Pseudoxanthobacter soli DSM 19599: one gene and its partner. Each later gene encodes a partner of the first gene's protein in a complex. Links are inferred from orthologs where the notes say so. Each region holds a gene or a part of one and is shown in the gene's direction. Other genes may lie near its edges.

Evidence for each region.
Region 2: the proteins of secY (region 1) and secA are in contact, whole or in part, in a crystal structure (PDB 3DIN), measured with the Thermotoga maritima proteins. The link is inferred for Pseudoxanthobacter soli DSM 19599 from one-to-one orthologs. Residues at the interface, in WP_004081795.1 of Thermotoga maritima: Glu108, Gly109, Glu110, Glu111, Ala236, Glu237, Arg238, Arg239, Ile240, Thr241, Ile242, Gln243, Tyr244, Ala245, Arg246, Arg247, Val248, Thr249, Gly250, Arg251, Arg252, Val253, Tyr254, Gly256, Ala257, Ser258, Thr259, Tyr260, Leu261, Pro262; in WP_004082002.1 of Thermotoga maritima: Glu261, Ala262, Arg263, Lys300, Ala301, Arg302, Thr303, Ile304, Ile305, Leu323, Tyr324, Asp325, Pro326, Val329, Ser330, Tyr333, Ile336, Lys340, Phe345, Val349, Glu363, Phe364, Tyr374, Ser375, Gly376, Gly377, Glu393, Ile395, Thr482, Ser483.

What each region holds. Positions count from the first base shown.
Region 1 is NZ_FRXO01000015.1:75,499-86,511, reverse strand. Bases 8,117-11,013 are described here. They hold secY (preprotein translocase subunit SecY), read left to right. Parts: upstream 8,117-8,847; coding sequence 8,848-10,179; downstream 10,180-11,013. Other genes in these bases: BUF17_RS21115 (adenylate kinase), read left to right, coding at 10,176-10,757; rplO (50S ribosomal protein L15), read left to right, coding at 8,117-8,428. Outside these bases: rplD (50S ribosomal protein L4), read left to right, coding at 1-566; BUF17_RS21210 (50S ribosomal protein L23), read left to right, coding at 563-856; rplB (50S ribosomal protein L2), read left to right, coding at 873-1,703; rpsS (30S ribosomal protein S19), read left to right, coding at 1,715-1,993; rplV (50S ribosomal protein L22), read left to right, coding at 1,996-2,376; rpsC (30S ribosomal protein S3), read left to right, coding at 2,376-3,086; rplP (50S ribosomal protein L16), read left to right, coding at 3,130-3,543; rpmC (50S ribosomal protein L29), read left to right, coding at 3,576-3,767; rpsQ (30S ribosomal protein S17), read left to right, coding at 3,778-4,038; rplN (50S ribosomal protein L14), read left to right, coding at 4,115-4,483; rplX (50S ribosomal protein L24), read left to right, coding at 4,483-4,800; rplE (50S ribosomal protein L5), read left to right, coding at 4,793-5,350; rpsN (30S ribosomal protein S14), read left to right, coding at 5,374-5,679; rpsH (30S ribosomal protein S8), read left to right, coding at 5,693-6,091; rplF (50S ribosomal protein L6), read left to right, coding at 6,153-6,686; rplR (50S ribosomal protein L18), read left to right, coding at 6,699-7,061; and 3 more genes. UniProt on the Escherichia coli protein: The central subunit of the protein translocation channel SecYEG. Consists of two halves formed by TMs 1-5 and 6-10.
Region 2 is NZ_FRXO01000005.1:56,339-72,739, reverse strand. The notes cover bases 7,448-10,816. They hold secA (preprotein translocase subunit SecA), read left to right. Parts: upstream 7,448-7,844; coding sequence 7,845-10,616; downstream 10,617-10,816. Other genes in these bases: BUF17_RS13060 (lipid kinase), read left to right, coding at 10,774-10,816. Outside these bases: BUF17_RS13110 (cell division protein FtsX), read left to right, coding at 1-930; BUF17_RS13105 (YdcF family protein), read left to right, coding at 1,239-1,853; BUF17_RS13100 (lysophospholipid acyltransferase family protein), read left to right, coding at 1,953-2,753; BUF17_RS13095 (GreA/GreB family elongation factor), read left to right, coding at 2,750-3,238; BUF17_RS13090 (GNAT family N-acetyltransferase), read right to left, coding at 3,251-4,045; bifunctional glutamate N-acetyltransferase/amino-acid acetyltransferase ArgJ, read right to left, coding at 4,105-5,343; BUF17_RS13080 (DUF1737 domain-containing protein), read right to left, coding at 5,447-5,653; BUF17_RS13075 (YciI family protein), read right to left, coding at 5,744-6,034; BUF17_RS13070 (peptidylprolyl isomerase), read right to left, coding at 6,127-7,050; more of BUF17_RS13060, read left to right, coding at 10,817-11,670; BUF17_RS13055 ((deoxy)nucleoside triphosphate pyrophosphohydrolase), read left to right, coding at 11,750-12,154; BUF17_RS13050 (DUF1674 domain-containing protein), read right to left, coding at 12,234-12,443; zinc metalloprotease HtpX, read left to right, coding at 12,589-13,596; BUF17_RS13040 (RsmB/NOP family class I SAM-dependent RNA methyltransferase), read left to right, coding at 13,812-15,128; BUF17_RS13035 (heparinase II/III family protein), read left to right, coding at 15,272-16,401. UniProt on the Escherichia coli protein: Required for protein export, interacts with the SecYEG preprotein conducting channel.

The sequences.
Region 1 (11,013 bases):
CCGACGAGATCTTCGGGCTTGAGCCGCGCGCGGACATCCTGCACCGCGTCGTGCGCTGGCAGCTCGCCAAGCGCCAGGCCGGCACGCACAAGACCAAGGACCGGTCCGAGATCGCTCGGACGGGCAAGAAGATGTACAAGCAGAAGGGCACCGGCCGTGCCCGTCACGGTGCCGCGAGCGCCCCGCAGTTCCGCGGCGGCGGTAAGGCCTTCGGTCCGGTGGTGCGTTCCCACGCCCACGACCTGCCGAAGCAGTTCCGTGCCCTCGGCCTGCGTCACGCCCTGTCGGCGAAGCTGAAGTCCGAGAGCCTGGTGATCGTCGACGACGCCACCGCGGCCGAGCCGAAGACCAAGGCGCTGCAGGCCAAGCTCGGCGCGCTGGGCTTCAGCGACGTGCTCGTGATCGGCGGCGCCGAGATCGACGCGAACTTCAAGCTCGCGGCGCAGAACCTGCACTATGTCGACGTGCTGCCGGTCCAGGGCATCAACGTCTACGACATCCTGCGGCGCGACACGCTGGTTCTGACCCGTTCCGCCATCGAGAGCCTCGAGGAGCGGTTCAAATGACGAACCTGAAGCACTACGACGTGATCGTCGCTCCGGTGATCACTGAAAAGGCGACCGTGCTTTCCGAGCAGAATAAGGTCGTCTTCAAGGTGGCGAAGACCGCCACCAAGCCGGAGATCAAGGCCGCTGTCGAAGCGCTGTTCGGCGTGAAGGTGACGGCCGTGAACACGCTCGTCCGCAAGGGCAAGGTTAAGCGGTTCCGTGGTGTCGTCGGGCAGCAGTCCGACGTCAAGAAGGCGATCGTGACGCTGGCCGAGGGCCAGTCGATCGACGTCACCACGGGCCTGTGAGTCGAGGTCGGACGCCATGGCACTGAAGCATTTCAAGCCGACGACGCCGGGCCAGCGCCAGCTGGTCATCGTCGATCGGTCCGACCTCTGGAAGGGCGCGCCGGTCAAGACTCTGACCGAGGGCCTCTCCTCGAAGGGCGGTCGCAACAACAACGGTCGCGTCACCGTCCGCTTCCGCGGCGGTGGACACAAGCGCACCTACCGCGTCGTCGACTTCAAGCGTCGCAAGATCGACGTGCCGGCGGTGGTGGAGCGTCTCGAGTACGATCCGAACCGGTCGTCGTTCATCGCGCTGATCAAGTACGAAGACGGCGAGCTGGCCTACATCATCGCCCCGCAGCGTCTGGCTGTCGGCGATGGCGTGGTCTCCGGCGCCGCGGTCGACGTGAAGCCGGGCAACGCGATGCCGCTCGGTTCCATGCCGGTCGGCACGATCGTCCACAATGTCGAGCTGAAGCCCGGCAAGGGTGGCCAGATCGCGCGCTCGGCGGGCACCTACGCCCAGATCGTCGGCCGTGACCAGGGCTACACGATCCTGCGCCTGAATTCGGGCGAGCAGCGCCGCGTTCTCGGCACCTGCTTCGCGACCGTCGGTGCGGTGTCGAACCCGGACCACGCCAACATCAATCTCGGCAAGGCGGGCCGCTCGCGCTGGCTCGGCCGCCGTCCGCACAATCGCGGCGTCACCATGAACCCGGTCGACCATCCGCACGGCGGTGGTGAAGGCCGCACCTCGGGTGGCCGTCATCCGGTGAGCCCGTGGGGCAAGCCGACCAAGGGTAAGAAGACCCGGCGCAACAAGGCCACGGACAAGTTCATCGTCCGCAGCCGCCACGCCAAGAAGTAAGGGGCTCAGCCGTGTCTCGTTCCGTCTGGAAAGGCCCGTTCATCGACGGGTATCTCCTCAAGAAGGCCGACAAGGCGCGTTCCGCCGGCCGGGCCGAGGTGATCAAGATCTGGTCGCGCCGTTCGACGATCCTGCCGCATTTCGTGGGCCTCACCTTCGGGGTCTACAACGGTCAGAAGCACATTCCGGTCCTCGTTCAGGAGGACATGGTCGGCCACAAGTTCGGTGAGTTCGCTCCGACGCGGACCTTCTACGGTCACGCGGCCGACAAGAAGGCGAAGAGGAAGTAACGATGGGTAAGCCGAAGCGCGAGCGGGCGCTCAAGGACACCGAGGCGAAAGCTGTCGCCCGGAGCCTTCGGGTTTCCCCTCAGAAGCTCAATCTTGTCGCCCAGCTCATCCGGGGCAAGAAGGTCGGTGCGGCACTTGCCGATCTGACCTTCTCGCAGAAGCGGATCGCTCGCGACGTGAAGAAGACGCTCGAGTCTGCGATCGCCAACGCCGAGAACAATCACGATCTCGACGTGGACGCCCTTGTGGTGGCCGAGGCGTATGTCGGCAAGGGCCTGGTGATGAAGCGGTTCTCGCCGCGCGGTCGCGGCAAGGTGGGCCGGATCGAGAAGGCGTTCTCGAACCTCACCATCGTCGTCCGTGAAGTCGAGGAGGCGGCCTGATGGGTCAGAAAGTCAATCCGATCGGTCTGCGCCTGGGCATCAACCGGACGTGGGACTCGCGCTGGTACGCCGACCGTGCCCAGTACGGCCAGCTGCTGCACGAGGATCTGAAGATCCGCGCGGCTCTGACCAAGGAGCTGAAGCAGGCCGGCGTCTCGAAGATCGTCATCGAGCGTCCGCACAAGAAGTGCCGCGTGTCGATCCACACCGCCCGTCCGGGCGTAGTGATCGGCAAGAAGGGCGCCGACATCGACAAGCTGCGCAAGCGCATCGGTGAGATGACGGACTCGGAAGTCCACCTCAACATCGTCGAGGTGCGCAAGCCCGAGATCGACGCCAACCTGGTGGCTGCCTCGATCGCCCAGCAGCTGGAGCGCCGCGTTGCGTTCCGCCGGGCGATGAAGCGGGCCGTGCAGTCCGCGATGCGCCTCGGAGCCGAGGGCATCCGCATCAACTGCTCGGGCCGTCTCGGCGGCGCCGAAATCGCGCGCATGGAGTGGTATCGCGAAGGTCGCGTGCCGCTGCACACCCTGCGCGCCGACGTCGATTACGGCGTGGCGACGGCTCGCACGGCCTACGGCACGTGCGGCGTCAAGGTGTGGATCTTCAAGGGTGAGATCCTCGAGCACGATCCGATGGCTTCCGAGCGCCGTGCGCTCGAAGGCGGCGGTGAGAGCGGTGGTGGACGCCGCCGGAGCGAGGCGGCCTGAGGGCCGACTTCCCTGACAGGCAGGCGGGAATAAGAGACGTACCATGCTGCAACCGAAGCGCACGAAGTTCCGTAAGCAGTTCAAGGGCCGCATCCACGGCGTCGCCAAGGGTGGGTTCGAGCTCAGCTTCGGCGGGTTTGGCCTGAAGGCCCTGGAGCCGGAGCGGGTCACCGCCCGGCAGATCGAGGCGGCGCGCCGCGCGATCACGCGCGAGATGAAGCGTCAGGGCCGCGTGTGGATCCGCGTGTTTCCGGATGTTCCGGTCACTGCGAAGCCCACCGAGGTCCGCATGGGTAAAGGCAAGGGCGCCATCGAGTATTGGGCGGCCAAAGTGAAGCCGGGCCGGATCGTGTTCGAGATCGACGGCGTGTCCGAGGAGGTGGCCCGCGAGGCGCTGCGTCTCGGCGCCGCGAAGCTCCCGATCCGCACCCGCTTCGTCCAGCGCATCGCCGAGTGACGGTGTCGTTCGGGTTCAAGGAGACGATTGCCATGAAGGCGAGCGACGTTCGGACCAAGACCGTCGATGAGTTGAACGACGAGTTGGCCAAGCTTAAGAAGGAGCAGTTCAACCTGCGCTTTCAGAAGGCGACGGGCCAGCTTGAGAACACCGCGCGCGTGCGGATTATCCGTCGCGACATCGCGCGGATCCAGACCATCCTGCGCGACAAACTGAGCGCTTGAGGAGGCAACCATGCCGAAACGCGTGCTTCAGGGCATCGTCGTCAGCGACAAGAACGACAAGACCATCGTGGTGAAGGTCGAGCGCCGCTTCACCCACCCGCTTCTGAAGAAGACGGTCCGGCGCACGAAGAAGTACCAGGCTCACGATGAAGCCAACACCTACAAGGTGGGCGACGTGGTGCTGATCGAAGAAGGTCGGCCGATGTCGAAGCTGAAGCGTTGGGTCGTGGTCGGCGCGGTCGCGTCGACCGGTGAAGCGGTGGCGGGCTGAGCCCGAGGAAGGTTCTCGGCCGCAACGGGCGGCCGGGATGACCCCGCGGGACAAGAGATTATAGAGGCGGCCAGTCATGATTCAGATGCAGACTAACCTCGATGTGGCGGACAACTCCGGCGCGCGTCGTGTCATGTGCATCAAAGTGCTTGGCGGCTCCAAGCGGAAGTACGCTTCGGTCGGCGACATCATCGTCGTCTCGATCAAGGAAGCGTCTCCCCGGGGCCGCGTCAAGAAGGGCGACGTGATGAAGGCGGTCGTCGTCCGCACGGCGAAGGACATTCGTCGTCCGGATGGCAGCGTGATCCGCTTCGACCGCAATGCGGCCGTGCTCATCAACAATCAGAAGGAGCCCGTCGGCACCCGTATCTTCGGACCGGTGCCGCGCGAGCTCCGCGCCAAGAACCACATGAAGATCATTTCGCTTGCGCCCGAGGTGCTGTGATGGCCGCAAAGATCAAGAAAGGCGACAAGGTCGTCGTCCTTGCCGGTCGTGACAAGGGTCGGACCGGCGAAGTCATCGAAGTCCGTCCGTCGGAAGACCGGGCGGTCGTTCGTGGTGTGAACATGGTGCGCAAGCATCAGAAGCAGAGCGCGAAGGAAGAGGGCGGCATCATCTCCAAGGAAGCCGCGATCCACCTCTCGAACGTCGCGCTGGCGGACCCGAAGGACGGCAAGCCGACCCGAGTCGGCTTCAAGGTCCTGGAGGACGGCCGCAAGGTGCGCGTTGCGAAGCGTTCGGGAGAGACGATCGATGGCTGAGGCGGTTTATGAAGCCCGGCTCAAGAAGCACTACGTCGACGTTGTTCGACCGAAGCTGATTGAAGAGTTCGGCTACAAGAATCCGATGGAAGTTCCGGCGATCGACAAGATCGTTCTGAACATGGGTGTCGGCGAGTCCACCGGCGACTCCAAGAAGGCGTCGGTCGCTGCCGGCGACCTGGCGAAGATCGCCGGCCAGAAGCCGGTCATCACCCGGGCCCGGCTGTCCATCGCGAGCTTCAAGGTTCGCGAGAACATGCCGATCGGCGCCAAGGTGACCCTGCGCCGCACCCGGATGTACGAGTTCCTGGACCGCCTGGTCACGATCGCGCTGCCGCGCGTCCGCGACTTCCGCGGCCTGAATCCGAAGAGCTTCGATGGCCGCGGCAACTATGCCATGGGCATCAAGGAACACATCATCTTCCCGGAGATCGACTACGACAAGATCGATCAGGTCTGGGGCATGGACGTCATCGTCTGCACGACGGCGAAGACGGACGACGAGGCGCGGGCCCTCCTGCGCGCCTTCAATTTCCCGTTCCGGCAGTGATCGGGCGGAGCGGAGTTTGACCGATGGCTAAGAAGAGCTCTATCGAAACCAATAACCGCCGGGCGAAGCTCGCCAAGCAGTATGCCGCGAAGCGCGCGCGTCTTAAGGCGGCTGCGGTCGATGAGTCCCTGTCGCTCGAAGAGCAGTTTCAGGCGCGCCTCAAGCTCGCCGAGCTGCCGCGGAATTCCGCGCTCGTGCGTGTGCGGAACCGCTGCGAGGTGACCGGGCGGCCCCGGGCGTATTATCGCAAGTTGAAGATGTCGCGCGTTGCGTTGCGCGAACTCGGCGGCCTCGGGTTGATCCCGGGCCTTGTCAAGTCGAGCTGGTAAGGAGAACGGTCCCATGACGATGACCGATCCCTTGGGTGACATGCTGACCCGCATCCGCAATGCGCAGATGCGACGCAAGTCCAAGGTCGCCACGCCGGCTTCGAGCCTGCGCGGCCGGGTGCTGGACGTTCTCGCGTCCGAAGGCTACATCCGTGGCTACACGTCCGTCGATTTCGAAGACGGGCGCTCGGAATTCGAGATCGAGCTGAAGTACTACGATGGCGAGCCCGTCATCCGGACGATCGAGCGCGTCTCGAAGCCCGGCCGGCGTGTGTATGCCTCGGTGAAGGCGCTGCCGCGCGTCGCCAACGGTCTCGGCGTTTCGATCCTGTCCACGCCGAAGGGCGTGATGAGCGATCACGACGCCCGCGACCAGAATGTCGGCGGCGAGGTTCTGTGCCGCGTCTTCTGATGCGGCGCCGGCTGGCACGATCCGCCGGCCGGTGAAACGAGATTGAACGGGTAGGTGAGCGATGTCGCGGATTGGCAAGAAGCCCGTCGTGGTTCCGGGTGGAATCACGGCGACCGTCGACGGACAGACCGTTTCGGTGAAGGGACCGAAGGGCCAGCTGGCCTTCGTGGTTCACGATCTGGTCGCGGTCGAGCAGACGGCGGATGGCATCACGGTTACGCCGCGCGACGAGTCCAAGAAGGCTCGGTCCCTCTGGGGCATGTCGCGGACGATGGTGTCGAACCTGGTGGTAGGCGTCAGCAAGGGTTTCGAGCGCAAGCTCGAGATCACGGGTGTCGGCTACAAGGCGGCGGTGCAGGGCAACAGCCTGAACCTGTCGCTCGGCTACAGCCATGATGTGGCCTTCCCGATCCCGGAAGGCATCACCATCACCTGCGCGAAGCCGACCGAGATCCTGGTCTCGGGCATCGACAAGCAGAAGGTCGGCCAGGTGGCCGCCGAAATTCGCGAGTGGCGCCAGCCGGAGCCCTACAAGGGCAAGGGCGTGCGCTATGCGGGCGAGTTCATCGTCCGCAAAGAAGGCAAGAAGAAGTAACGGGTGGCAGCGATGGCGAGACATCTTACGACAGACGAGCGTCGCCGCGCCCGCGTGCGGCGTGCCCTCAAGGCGGCGGCGAACGGTCGGCCGCGGCTCAGCGTGTTTCGGTCCTCGAAGCACATCTATGCCCAGATCATCGACGACGCCGCCGGCGTCACGGTGGCTGCGGCCTCCACGCTCGAGAAGGATCTGCGCACCGATCTGAAGACCGGCGCGGATACTGCGGCGGCTTCGGTCGTCGGCAAGCTGATCGCCGAGCGCGCGACGGCTGCGGGTGTGAGCAAGGTCGTGTTCGATCGCGGCGGGCGCATTTATCACGGGCGCATCAAGGCGCTCGCCGAGGCCGCCCGTGAGGGCGGTCTGGATTTCTGACGACACCGCAGCCGGCTGAGGGGCCCTGGGCCAAACCGGGCCGCGAAGAAATCAAGGACTATGGAATATGGCTCGAGAGCGGGAACGGGAAGAGCGCGATAGCGAATTCGTCGACAAGCTCGTCCACATCAATCGCGTCGCGAAGGTGGTCAAGGGTGGTCGGCGTTTCGGCTTCGCTGCGCTCGTCGTCGTCGGTGACCAGAAGGGACGCGTCGGCTTCGGACATGGCAAGGCGCGTGAAGTGCCTGAGGCGATCCGCAAGGCGACCGAAGCGGCCAAGCGCGGCCTGATCCGCGTTGCGCTGCGCGAGGGACGTACGCTGCATCACGACGTCGCCGGCCGCCACGGCGCCGGTCGCGTGATCCTGCGCGCTGCCCCGGCCGGTACCGGCATCATCGCCGGCGGTCCGATGCGTGCCGTGTTCGAGACGCTGGGCGTGCAGGATGTCGTGGCGAAGTCGCTCGGCTCCTCCAACCCCTACAACATGGTGCGCGCGACGTTTGCCGCGCTGAAGCACGAGGACAGCCCGCGCTCCGTCGCGGCTCGCCGCGGCATCAAGGTGTCGGCGCTGCAGGCGCGTCGCCGTGACGTCGATGCGGATGCGGCCGCCGAGGCGTGAGCCAGGCAGGCCCGAGAACCGAGGGCGCCCGGATGGGCGCCCGCATGATCCGGGATTGAACCGATGACCGAAGCCAAGAACACCATCACGGTCGAGCAGACCGGCAGCCCGATCCGCCGGTCGGCCGATCAGCGGGCGACGCTGGTCGGTCTCGGCCTGAACAAGCTGCACCGTCGCCGCACCCTGCAGGATACGCCTGCGGTGCGCGGCATGATCACCAAGGTCGCCCACCTCGTCCGTATCGTGGACGAGGCGTGAAGGAGTCCCGTCCATGAAGCTCAACGAGATCCGGGATAATCCGGGCGCCACGAAGTCGCGCATGCGCGTCGGTCGCGGCATCGGCTCCGGCAAGGGCAAGACGGCCGGCCGCGGCGTGAAGGGTCAGAAGTCCCGCACCGGCGTGGCGATCAAGGGCTTCGAAGGTGGCCAGATGCCGTTGCATCGCCGCCTGCCGAAGCGCGGCTTCAACAACATCTTCCGCAAGAGCTACAACGTCGTTTCGGTCGGCCGCATCCAGCAGGCGATCGATGCGGGCCGGCTCGATGCGTCGGCTGTTGTCGATGCCGAAGCGCTGAAGGCGGCCGGCGTGCTGCGTCGCGTGAAGGACGGCGTCCGCCTCCTCAACGACGGCGAACTCACCGTTGCGGTGAAGTTCTCGGTCGAGGGCGCCTCGGCGGCCGCGATCGCGGCGGTCGAGAAGGCCGGCGGCTCGGTCGCGCTGAAGTCCGGCGAGACCGCGGAAGCCTGATGACGAACGCCGGCCGGGTTCGGTCGGCGTTTTTCATTCGGGGTTCGTCGGCGGTTTCCGGCGAACGCGGGCTACGGCTCTCATCGGTATCTGAACGCTCTTCGGGACCGCGGTCGCAAGATCGCGGTCGTGTCGCGAGAAGGGTACCCCGGTGGATCGGCCTCCCGGCCGGTCACCAAAAGGCGACAGGTCATTCCTAAAATTGCCTGCGACCCGATGCGGGCATTGTCGCGCGGTGGAATTGGACTAGGATCGCGGCCCGAATCGAGGGCACGCGTGGCCCTTGGACCCTCAATGGCTGGAACGGGCCTGAACCGGCGTGCTCGCCGCAAGACGGTTGCCCGATTTCGAACATGCGGATGCGTTTTGATGCGCGCCGCCATGCGGCCTGGGTCTGACAGCGGCGAGCGGAGCGGAACATGGCATCGGCGGCTGAGCAACTCGCATCGAACTTGAATTTCGCTGCCTTCTCGAAGGCGAGCGAACTCAAGAAGCGCATCTGGTTCACGCTGGGCGCGCTGCTTGTCTATCGCCTCGGCACGTACATCCCGCTGCCGGGAATCAACCCCGACGCGCTCGCCCAGGCCTTTTCCGGCGCCCAGCGCGGCCTGCTCGGCCTGTTCAACATGTTCGCCGGCGGCGCCGTCGGCCGCATGGCGATCTTCGCGCTCGGCATCATGCCGTACATCTCGTCCTCCATCATCATCCAGCTGCTGACGACCGTCGTGCCGTCGCTGGAGGCGCTGAAGAAGGAAGGCGAGAGCGGCCGCAAGATCATCAACCAGTACACCCGTTACCTGACGGTGCTGCTGGCGGTCGTGCAGGCCTATTCGATCGCCATCGGCCTCGAGGCGGCGCAGAACGTCGTGATCGAAGGCGGCTGGTTCTTCCGGGCCTCCACCACGGTGACGCTCGTCGGCGGCACGATGTTCCTGATGTGGCTCGGCGAGCAGATCACCGCGCGCGGTATCGGCAACGGTATCTCGCTCATCATCTTCGCCGGTATCGTCGCCGGCCTGCCGACGGCACTCGCCGGAACGCTGGAGCTCGGCCGCCAGGGCGCTATCTCCACGGTGGTGATTCTCGCGATCATCGTGCTCGTGGTCGTCGTGATCGCCTTCATCGTGTTCATGGAGCGCGCCCAGCGCCGGCTCTTGATCCAGTATCCGAAGCGCCAGCAGGGCAATCGCATCTTCCAGGGCGAGTCGTCGCACCTGCCGCTGAAGCTCAACACCTCGGGCGTGATTCCGCCGATCTTCGCCTCGTCGCTGCTGCTGATCCCCGCGACCGCGTCGAGCTTCGCCGCGAGCGCCAATATCGGCTGGCTGACCACGGTCACGACGCTGCTCGGCCACGGCCAGCCGCTCTACATGGCGCTTTATGCGGCGCTGATCGTGTTCTTCGCGTTCTTCTATACGGCGATCGTGTTCAATCCGACCGAGACCGCCGACAATCTGAAGAAGCACGGCGGCTTCATCCCCGGCATTCGGCCCGGCGAGCGCACGGCCGAGTACATCGACACCGTGCTCACGCGCATCACCGTGCTCGGCGCTATATACCTTGTGCTGGTTTGCCTTCTGCCCGAATTTCTAATATCGGCGACAGGTGTGCCGTTCTATCTCGGCGGCACCTCGCTCCTGATCGTGGTGAGCGTGACCATGGACACGGTCTCGCAGGTTCAGGGGCATCTGCTCGCCCACCAATACGAAGGGCTCGTGAAGAAAGCGAAGCTCGGGGGAAAACGTCGATGAGACTGATATTGCTCGGACCGCCCGGGGCCGGGAAGGGCACCCAGGCGGCTCGCCTGGTGGAGCGGCACGGCATCGTGCAGCTTTCGACCGGCGATATGCTGCGGGCGGCCGTGCGTGACAAGACCCCTGTCGGCCTGCGGGCGCAGGACATCATGGCGCGTGGCGAGCTCGTGCCCGATGCCGTGGTAGGCGAGATCGTCGCCGACCGCATCGAGGCGGCGGATTGCGCGCGCGGCTTCATACTCGACGGATTCCCGCGCACGGTGGCGCAGGCCGAGATCCTGAAGGATCTGATGGCGCAGAAGGGGCTGACCCTCGACGTCGTGATCGAACTCGTCGTGGACGAGTCGGCGCTGCTCGGCCGCATCGAGAAGCGCGCCCGCGAATCGGGCGCCGCCGTTCGCGCGGACGATACGCCCGAGGCGCTGAAGAAGCGCCTTGAGGTCTACCGCGCCCAAACCGCGCCGGTTTCCGACTATTACCGCGCCGCGGGACTGCTCCAGACCGTCGACGGCATGCTGAATGTCGACGAGGTGACGGAGCGGATCGAGGCGGCGATCAAGGCCAGTGTGGCCTGAAACGACCATGAGAACCGGATCGCGGCGGTTGACTGTATCGCCGCGATCCATTAAGGAACGGCACCATTTCGCGATCGTGATGCGATCGGTGCCGGTGGCCGAGAGGCGACCGGAGCCGGTCGTTGCGTGCTTGAGATCGTCCGGGTGATGGAATCGTAAGCGCGATTCGTTGCCGTTCGGTTTCGGGTGCCGAAGTTCGAGACCAGCGACTGCCGGCTTCGCGCCGGTGAAGAACGTTGCCCCGCCGGTGTCGGCA
Region 2 (16,401 bases), on another replicon or contig:
GCGGCGCTCGGCCGCAAGGTGCTCGGGCGCGGTGCCGCTTCGGCGCCCATCGTTCCGGCGGCATCGGTGCCGGGGCGTGCGCTCACGCTCGTTGTCGCCATCATGAGCTATCTCGCCTGCCTCACCATCGGCGCGGTGACGGTGGTGCAGGGCGCCGCGACCGACTGGAGCCGCGATCTCACCCGCGAGGTCACCATCCAGGTGCGCCCCGTGGACGGCGTCGACATGGGCGAGGCGCTCGACCGGGCGTCGTCCATCGCCAGTGCCGCCCCGGGGATCGGCACCGTGCAGGTGCTCTCCAACGACGAGACCCGCGCCCTGCTCCAGCCGTGGCTCGGAAGCGGGCTCGATCTCGACGCGCTGCCGGTGCCCCGGCTGATTTCCGTGCAGGTCGCGGATCCCGCCAAGGCCGACCTCCCCGCACTCGGTGCGGAGATCGCCCAGAGGGTGAAGGGCGCGAGCCTCGACGATCACTCCGCCTGGAGCGCCCACATGGCGGCGATGGCGGCAAGCGTCGTCGCGGGTGGGCTGATCGTGCTCGCGCTGGTGATGACGGCGATGATGCTGTGCGTGGTGTTCGCCACCCGCGCCGCCATGGCTGCCAACCGCGAGGTCGTGGAGGTGCTGCACTTCGTCGGCGCCGAAAGCCGCTTCATCGCCCGCGAATTCCAGCGCCATTTCTGGCGCCTCGGCCTTCGCGGCGGTCTGTTCGGCGGAGGTATGGCCGTCGTCACCTATCTCGCCATCGGGTTCGCCGACCGCAACGGGGCCGGTACCCCGGAGGCGGATCAGGCCCATGCGCTGTTCGGCAGTCTTTCGGTCGGCTGGCTCGGCTATCTCGCCACGGTGCTCGTCGCGGCGTTCGCGGCTTTCCTTGCCGCGGCGACTTCGCGCCTTGCCGTGCAGGGTCACCTCTCGCGGCTTTCCTAGAGCACATCTTGTCGACCGGATGATGCCCTTCGATCGACAGGCGCTGCAGATCGCGGGAATGCGCGCGGCAGGCTGCGGAACATTTTGTTTCGCCGCTCCTCTGCCACGGCCGAGGCTCGTGTCAGCCACGATTTTACGGTATTTTGATTCGTATGGCCGTGGTCGACCAGCATAGCGGCGCAACAGCACCGCGGGGCGGGGAGTCCTTATCGCCGACGCCTGACAGGACGGGCGACGGACGGACGAGGCCGCGCCGAAGTCGGCTGCGAACCACCCTGCGCGTCGCAAGCCTCACGCTGGCCGTTCTGGTGGTGGTCGGCGTCACCGCGGTCGCCATCGATTTCCTTCACTTCGTCCAGACCGTCGCGACGGCTGAGCGTCCGCAGGACAGCAAGGCCGATGCCATCGTAGTCCTGACCGGCGGTGCAGACCGCATCCCCGGTGGCCTGGACCTGCTGCGCGAGGGCCGGGCGGAGCGGATGCTGATCTCCGGTGTCGGCCGGCGCGTCACCGAGAACGCGCTGATCGCCCGTGCGCCGGACGTCGCCGGGTTCGCCGATTGCTGCATCGACCTCGGGCGCGAGGCGGCCGATACCATCGGCAACGCCGCGGAAGCGCGCAAATGGGCCGAAGAGCGTGGCTTCCACTCGCTGTTCGTGGTGACGAGCACCTATCACATTCCGCGCACCCTCGCGGAGTTCGGCGCCGCTCTTCCGGGGCGGCAACTCATCCCCTATCCGGTTCCCGATCCCGGCATCCATCTCGACCACTGGTACGACCGCCCCAAGACCGTCCGCGTGCTGGTGCGGGAATATTTCAAGTACCTGATGGTGCGTCTGCGTCTCGGGGCCGAGCGGATCGGCCTCGTCTCCACCGCGAATGCCTCGCCGCATCTCCCGCCGGCCTCGCCCAATCCATCATGATGCGGGGGCCTGTTCCGGTCGCCGCGGGACGCAAATTGTCTTTCCAGGCAACGGATCGATATCTCTGGCGCCGCAATCGGCTATAACGGCGCAGAAATCATGGGCCCACGACCGTCGATCCTTATGCTTCGCATCCGCTCCGTCCTGTTCGTCGTCGCCTTCTATGCCGTGTTGATCGGCTACCTTCTGACGACGTGGCCGTTTTTCCTCATCCCGGGGCGGGCGCCCTGGCGCATCGTCATCTCCTGGGCCCAGGTCAGCCTGTTCCTGCAGCGCTGGATCGCCGGAACGCGTGTCGAGTTCCGTGGACGGGAAAACATTCCGGACGGCGGCTTCCTAATCGCGGCAAAGCATCAGTCGATGTGGGAGACCTTCGCGCTCATTCCCTGCTTTCCGGAAGCCGACTTCATCCTGAAGAAGGAACTGCTGGCCATTCCGGTGTTCGGCTGGTGCGCGGCGCGCATGGGCATGATCCCGGTCGACCGGAACGGCGGCCGCAAGGCTCTCGTTGCGATGTGCAAGGACGCCAAGAAGGTCGTCGATGACGGCCGGCAGGTGGTGCTGTTTCCCGAGGGCACCCGCCGCCCGCCCGGAGCGCCGCCGGACTACAAGGTCGGCATCGTCTTCCTCTACGACAAGCTCGGCCAGCCCTGCCTGCCGGTCGCGCTCAATTCCGGGCTGTTCTGGCCGCGTCGGTCGTGGGTGCGCCGGCCCGGCACCATCGTCGTGGAGTTCCTGCCCCCGATCGAGCCCGGCCTGGACCGCAGCACGTTCATGAGCCGGCTTGAAAACGAGATCGAGACCGCGAGCGACCGCCTGATCGCCGAGGCGCTGGCCGCGCCAAACCCGCCGCCGGTGCCGGAAAGCTTCGCCCGCAGAACCGCTGCAGGCCCGCTGTGAGCCGCGCATTCGTCAAGGAATCAGACGGCGAAGAGGCCCTGCCGGAACGCCCCGTCGGCCCGGAGCGAAATCTCGTCACCCGCCGCGGGCTGGCGCTGATCGAGGCCGAGATCGCGATCCTCAGAGACGCGCTCGCGGTTGCGACCGCCGCTGGGGACCGGAGCGCCGTCGCACGCGCATCGCGCGACCTGCGGTACTGGACCCGGCGCCGCGCCAGCGCCGAACCGATCGATCCGCCGCTGCCTGCCGATGGTGAGCCGGCAAAGGTATCGTTCGGGGCCCGCGTGACGGTGGAAGACGAGAACGGGCGGCAACGCTCCTACCGTCTCGTCGGCGCGGACGAAGCGGAGCCCGCCAGCGGGCGCATCGCCTGGTTCGCCCCGGTCGCCCGGGCCCTGATCGGACGGGAGGTCGGCGACGAAGTGACACTTCCAGGCGGAACAGCCGAGATCGTCGCCATCGACGTGACGCCTGAGCCCACCTGAAGCCGGCCCGCCTCAGTCGCGCCTGAGATAATGGTAGCGGTATATCTCGGCAAACCCGAGCCGGTCATAGGCCGCGGCCGCGGCGGCGTTGTCCGCCTTCACCTGAAGCCAGCCATGTGTCGCGCCGAGCGCCCGGCCGTGGGAGAGCGCCGTGCGAACCGCGCGTGTGGCGTGACCTTCGCGGCGGGCATCGGGCCGGGTCACGACCTCGAACAGGCCCGAGAGAGAACCGTCCGTGACCGATAGCGTCGCCGCGGCAGGCCGGCCGGCGGCATCGTACGCGACCGAAAGCGCCGCCGGCGGCGCGATACGGTCGAAGATCCCCGCGAGCAGGTCGCGAAAGCGGGCGGCCTCCCCGCCGAGCGCGACGATGATGTCGGCCCAGCGCGAGCGCTCCCCCGGCGGATCGGTCAGGAGATCCGTCGCCGGCTCGGCTTCGGCGACGGCCGGCCGATCGAGCAGGACCCGCAGCACCCGCGTGTGATCGAACGGCGCGAATCCCCTGGCCAGCAGTTCCGCCTCGACTGCCGGCGGCATCAGCGGCGTCCATCGCGCGAGGGGCGGCGCACCGAGCCGCTCGCAATGACCGAACATCGCCGCGAGCCGCTCGGCGACGCGGGCATCGTCGGCGGGATCGAGCACCGAAAGCGCATTCGCCCGCTTGGAGGGGTGACCCGGCGTGAGACGCAGCATCCATGCGCCGTCGACGACGAGATGGCGCGACGGCCAGGAATTGATCGTCGCGTCTTCCAGCCGGCGCACGAGGGCCGGATCGATCGCGGCGGATGCCGGCGCACGCGCTTCCATCCTCGCCCTCCGGTAACTCGCACGGGGCGCCGGCGGGGCCGGCGCGCATCCTGCAGGGTTCAGCTGCGATAATCGCCGTTGATGGCGACATATTCCTTGGTGAGGTCGCACGTCCACACCGTCGCCTTGCCGCGGCCGAGGCCGAGGTCGACGCGGATCGCGATCTCCGGGCGCTTCATCACCGCGGAGGCGGCGTCTTCCGAATAGTCCGGATCTCGAGCGCCGTCGACGGCGACGCGCACGTCGCCGAACCAGATCGCCAGCCGGTCGCGCTCAGCCGGCTCGCCGGCCTTGCCGACCGCCATCACGATACGGCCCCAGTTGGCGTCCTCGCCGGCGCACGCGGTCTTCACCAGCGGCGAGTTGGCGATGGAGAAGGCGATCTTCTTGGCCGACTTCGCCGACGTCGCGCCTTCGACCGTCACCGCCACGAACTTCGTCAGCCCCTCGCCGTCCTTCGCCACGAGGTGGGCGAGTTCCAGCGAGAGCGACGCGAGTGCGCGCCGGAATCCGGCAAGGCGGCGGTCGGTCGCCTCGGTGATCGGCGCGATCTGGGCCTTGCCCGTGGCGAACATCAGCAGCGTGTCGGATGTGGAGGTATCGCCATCGATGGTGATGGCGTTGAACGAACCGTCAGCCGCCCGCGCGATCAGCGACTGCAGCACCGGCGCCGCGATCGGGGCATCTGTCGCGATGAACGACAGCATCGTCGCCATGTTCGGCGCGATCATGCCTGCGCCCTTGGCGATGCCGTTGATCGTGACCGTCTCGCCGTCGATCTTCAGCGTGCGGCTGGCGACCTTGGGGAAGGTGTCCGTGGTCATGATCGCACGCGCGGCGTCGAGCCACGGGCCGGGGGCGACGCGCGCCGCGGTATCGGACAGCACCGCGGAGAATTTCGAAGGGTCGAGCGGTTCGCCGATCACGCCCGTGGAGGCGAGGAACACCTCCTCCGGCGCGCATCCGACCACGGCCGCGGCCGCCTCGGCGGACAGCCGCACCGTTTCGCGACCCTTGAGACCGGTGAAGGCGTTGGCGTTGCCGGAATTGACCAGAAGCGCGCGCGCCTTGCCGGCGGGCAGGTTCGCCCGGCACCATTCCACCGGCGCCGACGGGCAGCGGGTGGTGGTGAGCACGCCGGCGACCGTGGTGCCGGGATCGAACACCGCGAACAGCACGTCGGTGCGGCCGCGATATTTGATGCCCGCCTCGGCAGTGGCGAAGCGCATGCCGGCGACCGGCGGAACGTCCGGGAAGACGGACGGGGCGAAGGGAGAGATGTGGGCGCTAACGGCCATGTGAGCCTCCGGCGGGACGGCTCCCGTTTGCCCCAAGGCAGGCGCGTTCGCAAGCCCCGTCCGCGCCGCAGGCGACGGGATGAAAACGCGCTCTTTTCCCGGCTCAGTAATCCGAGAGCGTGATGTCGTCGCTGTATTCGACCCCCTCGACCTCCTTGATGATCGCCTGTCCGCAGATCACGCGGCCCTTGACGGCATCGAAGGTGAGCGAGGGTGAGCCCTGGAGCTGCCAGCCCTTGTTGAGGGCGGCGCTGACGCGCTTGCAGAAGCTGGCATCATCGGGGCCGGTCAGGAAGCGGTAGAGGCGCATGGCGGTCTCGAATGCGGTCGCTGGAGAATGTTTGCCCACCAATCAGATGGGCTCCGATCGCAGGGCACGCAAGGGAAGACGGGGGTCGGCTCAGCCGTCGAGAAGCGCGCCGAGGCCCTCCGCCGCGCGGCTCGGCGCGAAGGCGACGATCTCGGCGTCCACCAGATCGAACTGCAGGAAGGGATCGGAGGCAAGGAAGTCGCGCAGGTCCGCCTCGCTGGCGGCGCGGGCGATGATCACACCGCCGGTTCTCGGCACCTTGCGGCCCGACAGCACGAAGATGCCGTCGGAGAAGCCCCGGTCGACGAAGGCCATGTGGGCCGCCATGTGCGGCTCGATTTCCGCGAAGGCGACCTTGTAGGTCAGGATGACGAGGAACATCGGAGCCGGCCGCCAAAGCAAAGGCCCGCAGCGGGATGTCCCGCCGCGAGCCAAATCGTCATTGCACCAAGGTCGTCACTGCACCAAGGTCGTCACTGCGCGGGGGTCGCCGGGGCGGCCGGGGCCGCCGGCGGCTTCGCGCTGGCGTCGATGATGTCGATCTTGGCGTTCTTCTTGAGGTCGGCGAGCACCGTCTCGAACTTCTCGCGCAGAAGCAGTTCGTGGATCTGGCCCTTCACCTCGTCGAAGGACGGCGGCGCCTTCTCGCGCTTGTCCTCGACCTTGATGACGTGCCAGCCGAACTCGGTCTCCACCGGCTGGTCGGTGATCTTGCCGACCTGCAGTGCGACGGCCGCCTGCTCGAACGGCTTCACCATCTGGCCCTCGACGAAATAGCCGAGGTCGCCGCCCTGCTTGCCCGAACCGGTGTCGATCGACTTCTCCTTGGCGATGGTCGCGAAGTCGGCCCCCTTCTTCAGCTCCTTGATGATTTCCTCGGCCTCGGCCTTGGTCTTCACCAGGATGTGGCGGGCATGGATCTCCTGCTGCTTCGGCAGCTTGGCGATCTCGGCGTCGTAACGCGCCTTCACCTCGGCGTCGGTCACCGAGTTGGAGACGTCCTCGCTGATGTAGGCGTTGCGAAGCGCGCGGGTGCGCAGGTAGTCGATCCGCTGCTGGAAGGCGTCGGTCTTGTCGATGCCGGCCTTCTGCCCTGCCTGGGCGATCAGCTGCATGTCGATCAGGACGTCGGTCAGCACGTGACGGCGATCGGCCTCGGGAATACGCGCGAGCTGGTCGGAGAAGTCCTCGGAGACGAAGCCGAGATCGGCCTCGGTGATCTTCGCGCCGTTGACGGTGGCCACCACCGTGTCCGGGCTCTTCTTCTCGGCGGCGGCAGCGGGAGCCGGCGTCTCGGACTGGGCGAGCGCGGGAACTGCGGCGCCGAGGGTCGTCGTGACGAGCAGTGCGGCCGCCAGCGAACGGGCGGCATCACGGAAGGAGGGGGTGAAGGACATGAGTTCCGGCTCCACAGGGCGGCGTCGCCGCCCGCCGTTGATTGGACGGGCAAGACGCCCGCTTCGGTTTTTCCGCGGTCTGGAGCGCCCGGATGAGCGCGCCGCCGCAAGAAGGCTTCCATCGACGCCGGATCGCCCGATCCCGCCCCGCCGATCGCCGCGCTCCAGGGCCTAGAAGCCGGGCGTTGCACCCGGCCGGACCGGCCCTGAGCCTTGGCGTGGGCAGGATTTCCACCCGACTTCGGCGAAATATGGACGTTTCCGTGCCGACGACGTTACAATTCGGCAATGTTTCCGCTGGCAATCCGAGGGTCCGGCGGGCGGTTGCAAGCCGTCGCGCCGTCGATCTCCGCGCCTGCGGTCCGCCGGAACGCGCATCGCAGCCGCATCTCCCGCAAGAACCCGGCCGTTCTCCCCGTCGCGGGCCTGATTTCCCGCCGTCGGCGCCGTGCCGTTTTCACGCAGAACACGCCGCGACGGCCCTGGCGGGCCCCCGGTGCCGGGTGCGCGCGCACTTTGTCCGAAAGCCGCAGCGTTGACAACCACGGACCCCGTTCTTATGTCTCGCGGCGGGCCGGACCGTGCGCGAGCGCGGCTGCGATGGCGTGCGTCCGCCCGGGTGCCGACCATCCGATCCTCGGCCGGCCGCCTTCTCGCCCCAGTTGCCGTCTTCAAGATCATAATGACGTCATGATCGAAGCGGCATTCGGGGCGTACGGCAACCCGCCGCAGGGATCGCAAACCGGAGACGGGCGGCGAGCCCTCCTCGATCTGTTCCGAGAGGAAAGTTGCACATGGCCGGTCTCGGCGCCCTCGCCCGCAAGATTTTCGGGTCGTCGAACGATCGAAAGGTGAAGGGCTACCGTGCCCGTATCGCCGCGATCGGAGCTCTCGAAGCCGAATTGAAGGCACTCTCCGACGACGCCTTGCGCCAGCGGACCGACACCTTCCGCCAGGAAGTCGCCAACGGGCGCAGCCTGGACGATCTGCTGATTCCCGCGTTCGCCACCGTGCGCGAGGCATCGCGGCGCGCCATGGGCCAGCGCCATTTCGACGTTCAGCTCATCGGCGGCATGGTGCTGCACGACGGCAAGATCGCCGAGATGCGCACCGGTGAAGGCAAGACGCTGGTCGCGACGCTGCCGACCTACCTGAACGCATTGTCCGGCAACGGCGTCCACGTCGTCACCGTCAACGATTATCTCGCCCGCCGCGACGCGGAGTGGATGTCGCGGGTCTACGGGTTTTTGGGACTGTCGACCGGCATCATCGTCCACGGCCTCAATGATGCCGAGCGGCGCGCCTCCTATGCCGCCGACATCACCTACGGCACCAACAACGAGTTCGGCTTCGACTATCTGCGCGACAACATGAAGTACGAGCGCGGCTCGATGGTCCAGCGCGGCCACGGCTTCGCCATCGTCGACGAGGTGGACTCGATCCTGATCGACGAGGCGCGCACGCCCCTCATCATTTCCGGCCCGCTCGACGATCGCTCGGACTTCTACAACACCATCGACGCCTTCATTCCCCGTCTCGAGGCCGACGACTACGAGGTGGACGAGAAGCAGCGCACCGCATCGTTCACCGAATCCGGCAACGAGCGACTGGAAGTCTGGCTGAGCGAAGCCGGCCTTCTCAAGGGCGGCTCGCTCTACGACATCGAAAATGTCTCCGTGGTGCATCACCTCCAGCAGGCGGTGCGGGCCCACAAGCTGTTCCAGCGCGACCGCGACTACATCGTGCGCAACGGCGAGGTCGTGATCATCGACGAGTTCACCGGCCGCATGATGCCGGGCCGGCGCTATTCCGACGGCCTCCACCAGGCGCTGGAGGCGAAGGAACGCGTCCAGATCCAGCCCGAGAACCAGACGCTCGCCTCGATCACCTTCCAGAACTATTTCCGCATGTACGGCAAGCTCGCCGGCATGACAGGCACGGCCGCGACGGAAGCCAACGAGTTCCTCGACATCTACGGCCTCGAGGTGGTCGAGATCCCGACCAACCTGCCCGTGAAGCGCATCGACGACGACGACGAGGTCTACCGCACCGTTGCGGAGAAGAACCACGCCGTGGTCGAAGTCGTGCTGGACTGCAAGAAGCGCGGCCAGCCGGTTCTCGTCGGCACCACGTCGATCGAAAAGTCCGAGCAGCTCGCCGCCGACCTGCGCAAGGCGGGCTTCCGCCAGCGCGACCTGTCCGAGCCGTTCGACGGCCGCCCGCCGGCGCCCGACGACTTCGTGTTCCAGGTGCTCAACGCCCGCTATCACGAGCAGGAAGCCTACATCATTGCCCAGGCCGGCGTGCCCGGTGCGGTGACCATCGCCACCAACATGGCGGGCCGCGGCACCGACATCCAGCTCGGCGGCAATCTTGAGATGCGGGTCGCCCGCGAACTCGCGGACCTCGAGGACGGCCCGGAGAAAGAGGCGCGCGTCGCCGAAATCCGTGCCGATATCGCCCGGCTGAAGGAGCAGGCCCTGGCCGCCGGCGGCCTCTACGTCATCGGCACCGAGCGCCACGAGAGCCGCCGCATCGACAACCAGCTGCGCGGACGCTCCGGCCGCCAGGGCGATCCCGGTCACTCGCACTTCTTCCTGTCCCTGCAGGACGACCTGATGCGCATCTTCGGGTCCGATCGCATGGACGGCATGCTGCAGCGCCTCGGCCTGAAGGAAGGCGAGGCCATCGTCCATCCCTGGATCAACCGGGCGCTGGAGAAGGCGCAGCAGAAGGTCGAAGCCCGCAACTTCGACGTCCGCAAGAACATCCTGAAGTACGACGACGTGATGAACGACCAGCGCAAGGTCGTGTTCGAGCAGCGCATCGACCTGATGAGCGCCGACAACGTCGCCGATACGGTCGCCGAGATGCGCCATGTCGTGGTGGACGAACTCGTCGCCAAGCACATCCCCGAGCGCGCCTATCCCGAGCAGTGGAATTCCCAGGACCTTCAGGACGACGTGCGCGTCTACTTCAATCTCGACCTGCCGGTCGTCGAATGGGCCCGCGAAGAGGGCATCGCCGACCAGGAAGTGCGCGAGCGTCTGAAGACCGCCGCCGACGAGGCCGCCGCACGCAAGGTCGCCCAGTATGGCGAGCCGATCATGCGCCAGGTCGAGAAGGCGGTGCTGCTGCAGACCCTCGACCACCTGTGGCGGGAGCACCTGTCGACCCTCGACCACCTGCGCTCGGCGATCCACCTGCGCGGCTATGCCCAGCGCGATCCCTTGAACGAGTACAAGTCCGAGGCATTCACGCTGTTCGAGGCGATGCTCGCCCACCTGCGCCAGCAGGTCACCGGCCAGCTCGCCCGCGTCGAACTGGTTCAGACGCCGCCGCAGCTCTCCGAGGAGGCGACGCTTGCGACCGCCATCGCCGAGCACGAGGACCCTGTGACCGGCGAGAACGAGGTCGTCGAGGCGGCGGCTGCGTTCCAGCCAGCTCCGGCTGCGGACCGCAACCCCGCGGATCCGGCGACGTGGGGTCGCGTCGGCCGTAACGAGCCCTGCCCGTGCGGCTCGGGCCGGAAGTTCAAGCACTGCCACGGCCAGTTCGTCGCCTGATAGCGACCGGCTAGAGACGTGCCGCCGGACGGATGCGTCCGGCGGATGAAAAGGGTCGTCCGGCCCTGGAAAATGCGCGCGGGACGCCACACGTGAGCGAAACGCCTCAGGCCGCCGGCGCAGGCGCGGCCCGTTGTCCGGACCGGTACACCGCCACATGGCAGAAAAGCCGCGCTCGATCCTCCTTCTCGCCAATCCGAAAAGCGGACGCGCGGCACAGGGCCTCGATTCGGCCCTCGCCGCCTTCGGCGATGCCGGCATCGCCGTCGAGCGCGAGGCGCCCGGCGATTGCGACGCCCTCGCCGAGACGATCCGCAGCCGCGCCGATGCGTTCGATGCCGTGGTGCTGGCCGGTGGCGACGGCACGGTGAACGCCGCCGCCGAGGCGCTTGCCGAAATCCGCAAGCCGTTCGGCCTGCTGCCGTTCGGCACCGCCAACGATCTTGCCCGCACCCTCGGCATTCCTGTCGGCGCCGCAGCCGTTCGCACCATCGTCGAGGGCCGGACCCGGGCGATCGACCTCGGCCGCGTCAACGACCGGGTGTTCGTCAACGCCGCCAGCATCGGGTTGCCCGTCTCGGTCGCCCAGCACCAGGACGCCGCGTTGAAGCGCCGGCTGAAGGCGCTGAGCTACTTCGTCACCGCGGTGCGGGCCTTCAAGTGCTGCACCCAGCGCTTCACGGTGTGGATCACGGCCGATGGGGTGAAGGATTCTCTGAAGACCATCCAGGTGACCGTCGGCAACGGGGTGCATTTCGGCGGCGGCCTCAAGGTCGGCACCGACGCCGAAATCGACGACGGCATGCTCGACGTCTTCGCCATCGACGCCGACACCCTACCCCATCTCGTGCAGGCGGCCTTCGCGGTGCGATTCGGCCTGCACCGCACCAGCCGCTATACCCGCACCTTCCGCGGCCATCACGTCCGGGTGGAAACGCGCCATCCCCGGCCCGTCAACACCGACGGCGAGATCACCACCATGACGCCTGCCGTGTTCAGCGTGGAACGGGCGGCATTGAAGGTCTACGCGCCGCCCGCCCCGGGGCGGAGCTGACCGGGCACGGCTTGACCTGCCGGCCCGGCAGGCTACCGTTCCTCGGCTCTCTGCCTTCCTCTCACGACAGGATCACCCGATGCTGCGCCTCGTGCTCGTCGCCGCCTGCGCCCTCGTCGACAGCGATGGCCGCGTGCTCGTCTCGCAGCGGCCGGAAGGCAAGGCGCTCGCCGGCCTGTGGGAGTTCCCCGGCGGCAAGGTCGAGCCCGGCGAGCGGCCGGAGGAGTGCCTGATCCGCGAACTCGACGAGGAACTCGGCATCACCGTGGAAAAGCCCTGCCTGGCGCCGCTGACCTTCGCGAGCCACGCCTACGACGACTTCCACCTGCTGATGCCGCTCTATGTGTGCCGGCGCTGGAAGGGCGCGCCCGCCGGCCGGGAGGGACAGGCGATCCAGTGGCTGAAGCCGGCCAAGCTGCGCGGGCTTCCCATGCCGCCGGCCGACGAGCCGCTGATCGCGCACCTGATCGACCTGATCCGCTGACGCTCCTGCGGAGGCATCGAAGCATCAGGCCGACTTGTCCTGCGACCCCGGGATCCGGGGCGGTGACAGCGGGCCTGCCTCAGAAGTCGCAGGCGATGCCCTTCACTTCCCAGTCGCCGAAGCGCACCGGTTCGGGGCCGTCGCGGCCGTTGATCTCACGCGGCAGCGCCTGGGCGTCCGAAGCCGCGCTCGCGCGCCGGGCTTCGGCCTCCGCCAGCGCGCGCTTCGCCGCTTCGGGCAGCGTCGCCGGATCGCGCGGCTGCGGCTGGGTGGAATCGTCCTCGGTCACGGCTTTCTCCCGTCGATCTCATCGCCCGCCGGCTTGCGGCAAACCGGCGCCGTTCCCATCATATAGGTGTCCCGCCGGGCACATCCATCCGGATGAACGCGATAGCCCCGGCGGAGGCGAGAGAGTTGTCGAGAGGGAGACCAACGTGAACTATTTCCGCACGGCTCTGCTGCTCGCAGCTCTGACCGCGCTGTTCATGGGGGTCGGCTACCTCATCGGCGGTCAGAGCGGCATGGTGATCGCGTTCGTGATCGCCGCGGCAATGAACGTCTTCAGCTACTGGAATGCCGACCGGCTGGTGTTGTCGATGTACCACGCGGTCGAGGTCGACGCGCGCAGCCACCCCGAGTTCTACGGACTGGTGCAGACGCTGGCGCAGCGGGCGAACCTGCCGATGCCGCGGGTCTACATCATCGACGAACCGCAGCCGAACGCCTTCGCGACCGGGCGCAACCCGCAGAACGCCGCCGTCGCGGCCACCACCGGCCTGCTGCGGCTGCTGAGCCGCGAGGAAGTCGCCGGCGTGATGGCCCACGAACTCGCCCATGTGAAGAACCACGACACCCTGATCATGACGATCACCGCGACGATCGCGGGCGCGATCTCCATGCTGGCGAACTTCGCGTTTTTCTTCGGCGGCAACCGCGAGAACAACCAGGCCGGCTGGCTGGGCACGCTGGTGGCGATGATCGTCGCACCCCTTGCCGCGATGCTGGTTCAGATGGCCATCAGCCGCACGCGGGAATATGCTGCCGACCGCATGGGCGCGGAGATTTGCGGCGAGCCGGAATGGCTGGCCTCGGCGCTGGAGAAGCTGGCCGTCGGCGCGCATCGGATTCCGAACGCGTCCGCCGAGGCGAATCCGGCGACGGCGCACATGTTCATCATCAATCCCCTGAGCGGGCAGCGGATGGACAACCTGTTTTCGACCCACCCCAACACCGAGAACCGCGTCGCGGCGCTGATGGAGCTGGCCGGCCGCTGGAGCGGCCCGCGCGGCGGCGCCCCCCACGGTCAGGGCTTCGCGCAGCCGGGATTTCCGCAGCAGCAGGGCTTCGGCCGGTCCACCGGTCCGGCTCCGTCCGGCCCGTGGGGACAGGCGCGACCGCAGGATGACGGCCGCCGTCCCGGCAGCCGCGGACCCTGGGGTTGAGCACGGGAAGCCGGGCGGACGGCGAAAACCGCAGCAAAGGCGGCAACCGGCGCGGCCCCGGTGACCACAATGGCGGTGCTGCTTCGGAAGGTCATGTCCAGCGAACGGCCTCCGGCAAGAGTGTTGGTGGCAAGAATTCCGTCAGCAAGGCGTCCGGCAATAAGACGTCCGGCGGAAAGAATGGCGGTGGAAAGCCTGGTGGCCGCCGGCCTTCACTGAAGCCCGGCCTTCCGGCGCGCAGCGCCGCAGCCGCCATCATCGACGCCGTTCTGGGCGGCCACTCGCTCGATGCCGCGCTCGACCCGGTGGATGGCGCCTCGGCGCTGGCCGTGCTGCCGGAGCGCGATCGTGCGCTCGCCCGCGCCATCGTCGGTGTCTCCCTGCGCCGTCTCGGGCAGATCGAGGACGCTCTCGGGCGGCTCGTCACGCGCCCGCTGCCCGCGAAGGCGCGCGCCGTGCACGCGATCCTCGTGATCTCGGCGGCGCAGCTCCTGTTTCTCGATGTGCCCGACCACGCCGCTGTTTCGCTCGCCGTCGACCTCGCCCACGCCGACCGCCACACCGAGCACTACGCCACCTTCGTCAACGGCGTAATGCGCGCGCTCGCGCGCGGCCGGGCGGAGATTCTCGCCGCCCAGGATGCACCGCGCCTCAACACGCCGTCCTGGCTCTATGAACGCTGGAGCGCGGCCTACGGCGTGGAAGCGGCAGGCCGCATCGCCGAAGCCCACATGGGCGAGGCCGCGCTCGACCTCACCGTGAAGTCCGACCCGCAGGGCTGGGCCGAGCGGCTCGGCGGCACCGTTCTGCCGACCGGCAGCGTTCGGCTCACCCCGCGCGGCCAGATCGAGCGGCTGGACGGCTATCTCGACGGTGCCTGGTGGGTACAGGATGCGGCCGCCGCGTTGCCGGCCCGCCTCCTCGGCGATGTCGCCGGCAAGCGCGTAGCCGACCTTTGCGCCGCGCCCGGCGGCAAGACCGCCGAACTCGCCGTGGCCGGCGCGCGCGTCACGGCCGTCGACATCTCGCCGGCCCGGCTGGAGCGCCTTGCCTCCAATCTCGCGCGGCTCGGGCTCCATGCCGAGATCGTCGTCGCCGATCTCGCCGAATGGCAGCCCGAAGCGCCGTTCGACGCCGTGCTGCTCGATGCGCCCTGTTCCGCCACCGGCACCATCCGCCGCCATCCGGATGTGGTGCGGCTGAAGGGTCCGGCGGATATCGCCGCGCTCGCCGCGCTTCAGGCGAGCCTGCTGCGGCGCGCCGCCGGCTGGGTCGCACTGGGCGGCACGCTCGTCTACTGCACATGCTCGCTGGAGCCGGAGGAAGGCGAGCAGCAGATCGCCCGCTTCCTCGCCGAAGGCGCCCCCTTCCGACGCGTTCCTGTGCGTGCGGACGAGATCGGCGGCCTTGCCGAATGCCTGACCGCCGACGGCGACCTGCGCACCCTGCCCTTCCACCTGCCCGCGACCGATGACCGCCGTGGCGGCCTCGACGGCTTCTTTGCCGCGCGTCTTGTGCGCGTCGAGGACTGAAAGCGGCCCAAAACCGCGTCGCCGGCATCAACCTGGTAACCAATCGGCGCGTATCATCGCCGCGGAAGTGTTTGAATCCGGGGCCGTTCCTTCCGCGCGGGCGATATCGTCCGGTCTGGGGCGCACCGGCGGGCGAGGTGCGAATGGCGTCGAAACCGGCGAGGCGGACCCCCATCTGGCGGCTGTTGTCGCGCCGGATCGCGGCGGATCTGCGTCTCGGTTTCCGGCTGTCGGCGCTCGGCCGCTGGACGCAGATGGGCGCGACGCCCGAACGCCTCCTGATCGCCCATCAGGACATCCGCACCGCCGACCCGACAGTTGCCGCCGACATCTATGCCGGCGTGTTCGTGTTCTCCGGCCAGATCGTCGAGGCGGGCGGCCGCTCGCCGTTCGAGATCGAGCCCGCCCCCTCGCCGGAGTGGGCGGCGGCGCTGCACGGTTTCGGCTGGCTCCGGCATCTGCGCGCCTCCGATTCGCCGCTGTCCCGCTCCAACGCCCGCGCGCTCGTCGACGATTGGGTCCGCTCCTCGGCGAAGCTGCCCGACATCGCCTGGCGGCCGGACGTGGTGGCGCGCCGCATCCTGTCGTGGCTGTCGCAGTCGCCGCTCATCCTCGAAGGCTGCGACCGGCCGTTCTACCAGCGCTTCATGCGCTCGCTCGCGCGGCAGGTGCGCTTCCTTCGCCACAGTTTCTCGGACGTGCAGGACGGCCTGCCCCGGCTTCAGGCCGCCGCCGCGCTCGTCGCCGCCGCCGTCTCGATCTCCGGCCAGGAGCGCCATGTCCGCAGCGCGCTCCGGGTGCTCGACCTCGAACTCGAACGGCAGTTCCTGCCGGACGGCGGCCACGTCTCCCGTAATCCAGCCGCGATCCTCGACGCGCTGATCGAGATCCTGCCGATCCGGCAGGCGATCTCGGCCCGCGGCGTCTCCCCTTCGCCGACGCTCATGGGCACCATCGACCGGATGATGCCGATGATCCGCTTCTTCCGGCACGGCGACGGCAGCTTCGCCCGCTTCAACGGCGTCGGCGTCACCCCCCGCGGGCTCGTCGCCACCGTGATGGCCCACGACGACAGCTTCGGCACTGCCCCGGCGAACGCGAGCCACTCCGGCTACCAGCGGGTGGAGGGTGGCCAGGCGGTGGTAATCATGGACACCGGCGCGCCACCGCCGGCCGCCGTCAGCGCCAGCGCCCATGCCGGTGCGCTTTCGTTCGAGTTCTCGTCCGGGCAGAACCTCATCGTCGTCAATTGCGGCGCCCCGGCGTCGAACCG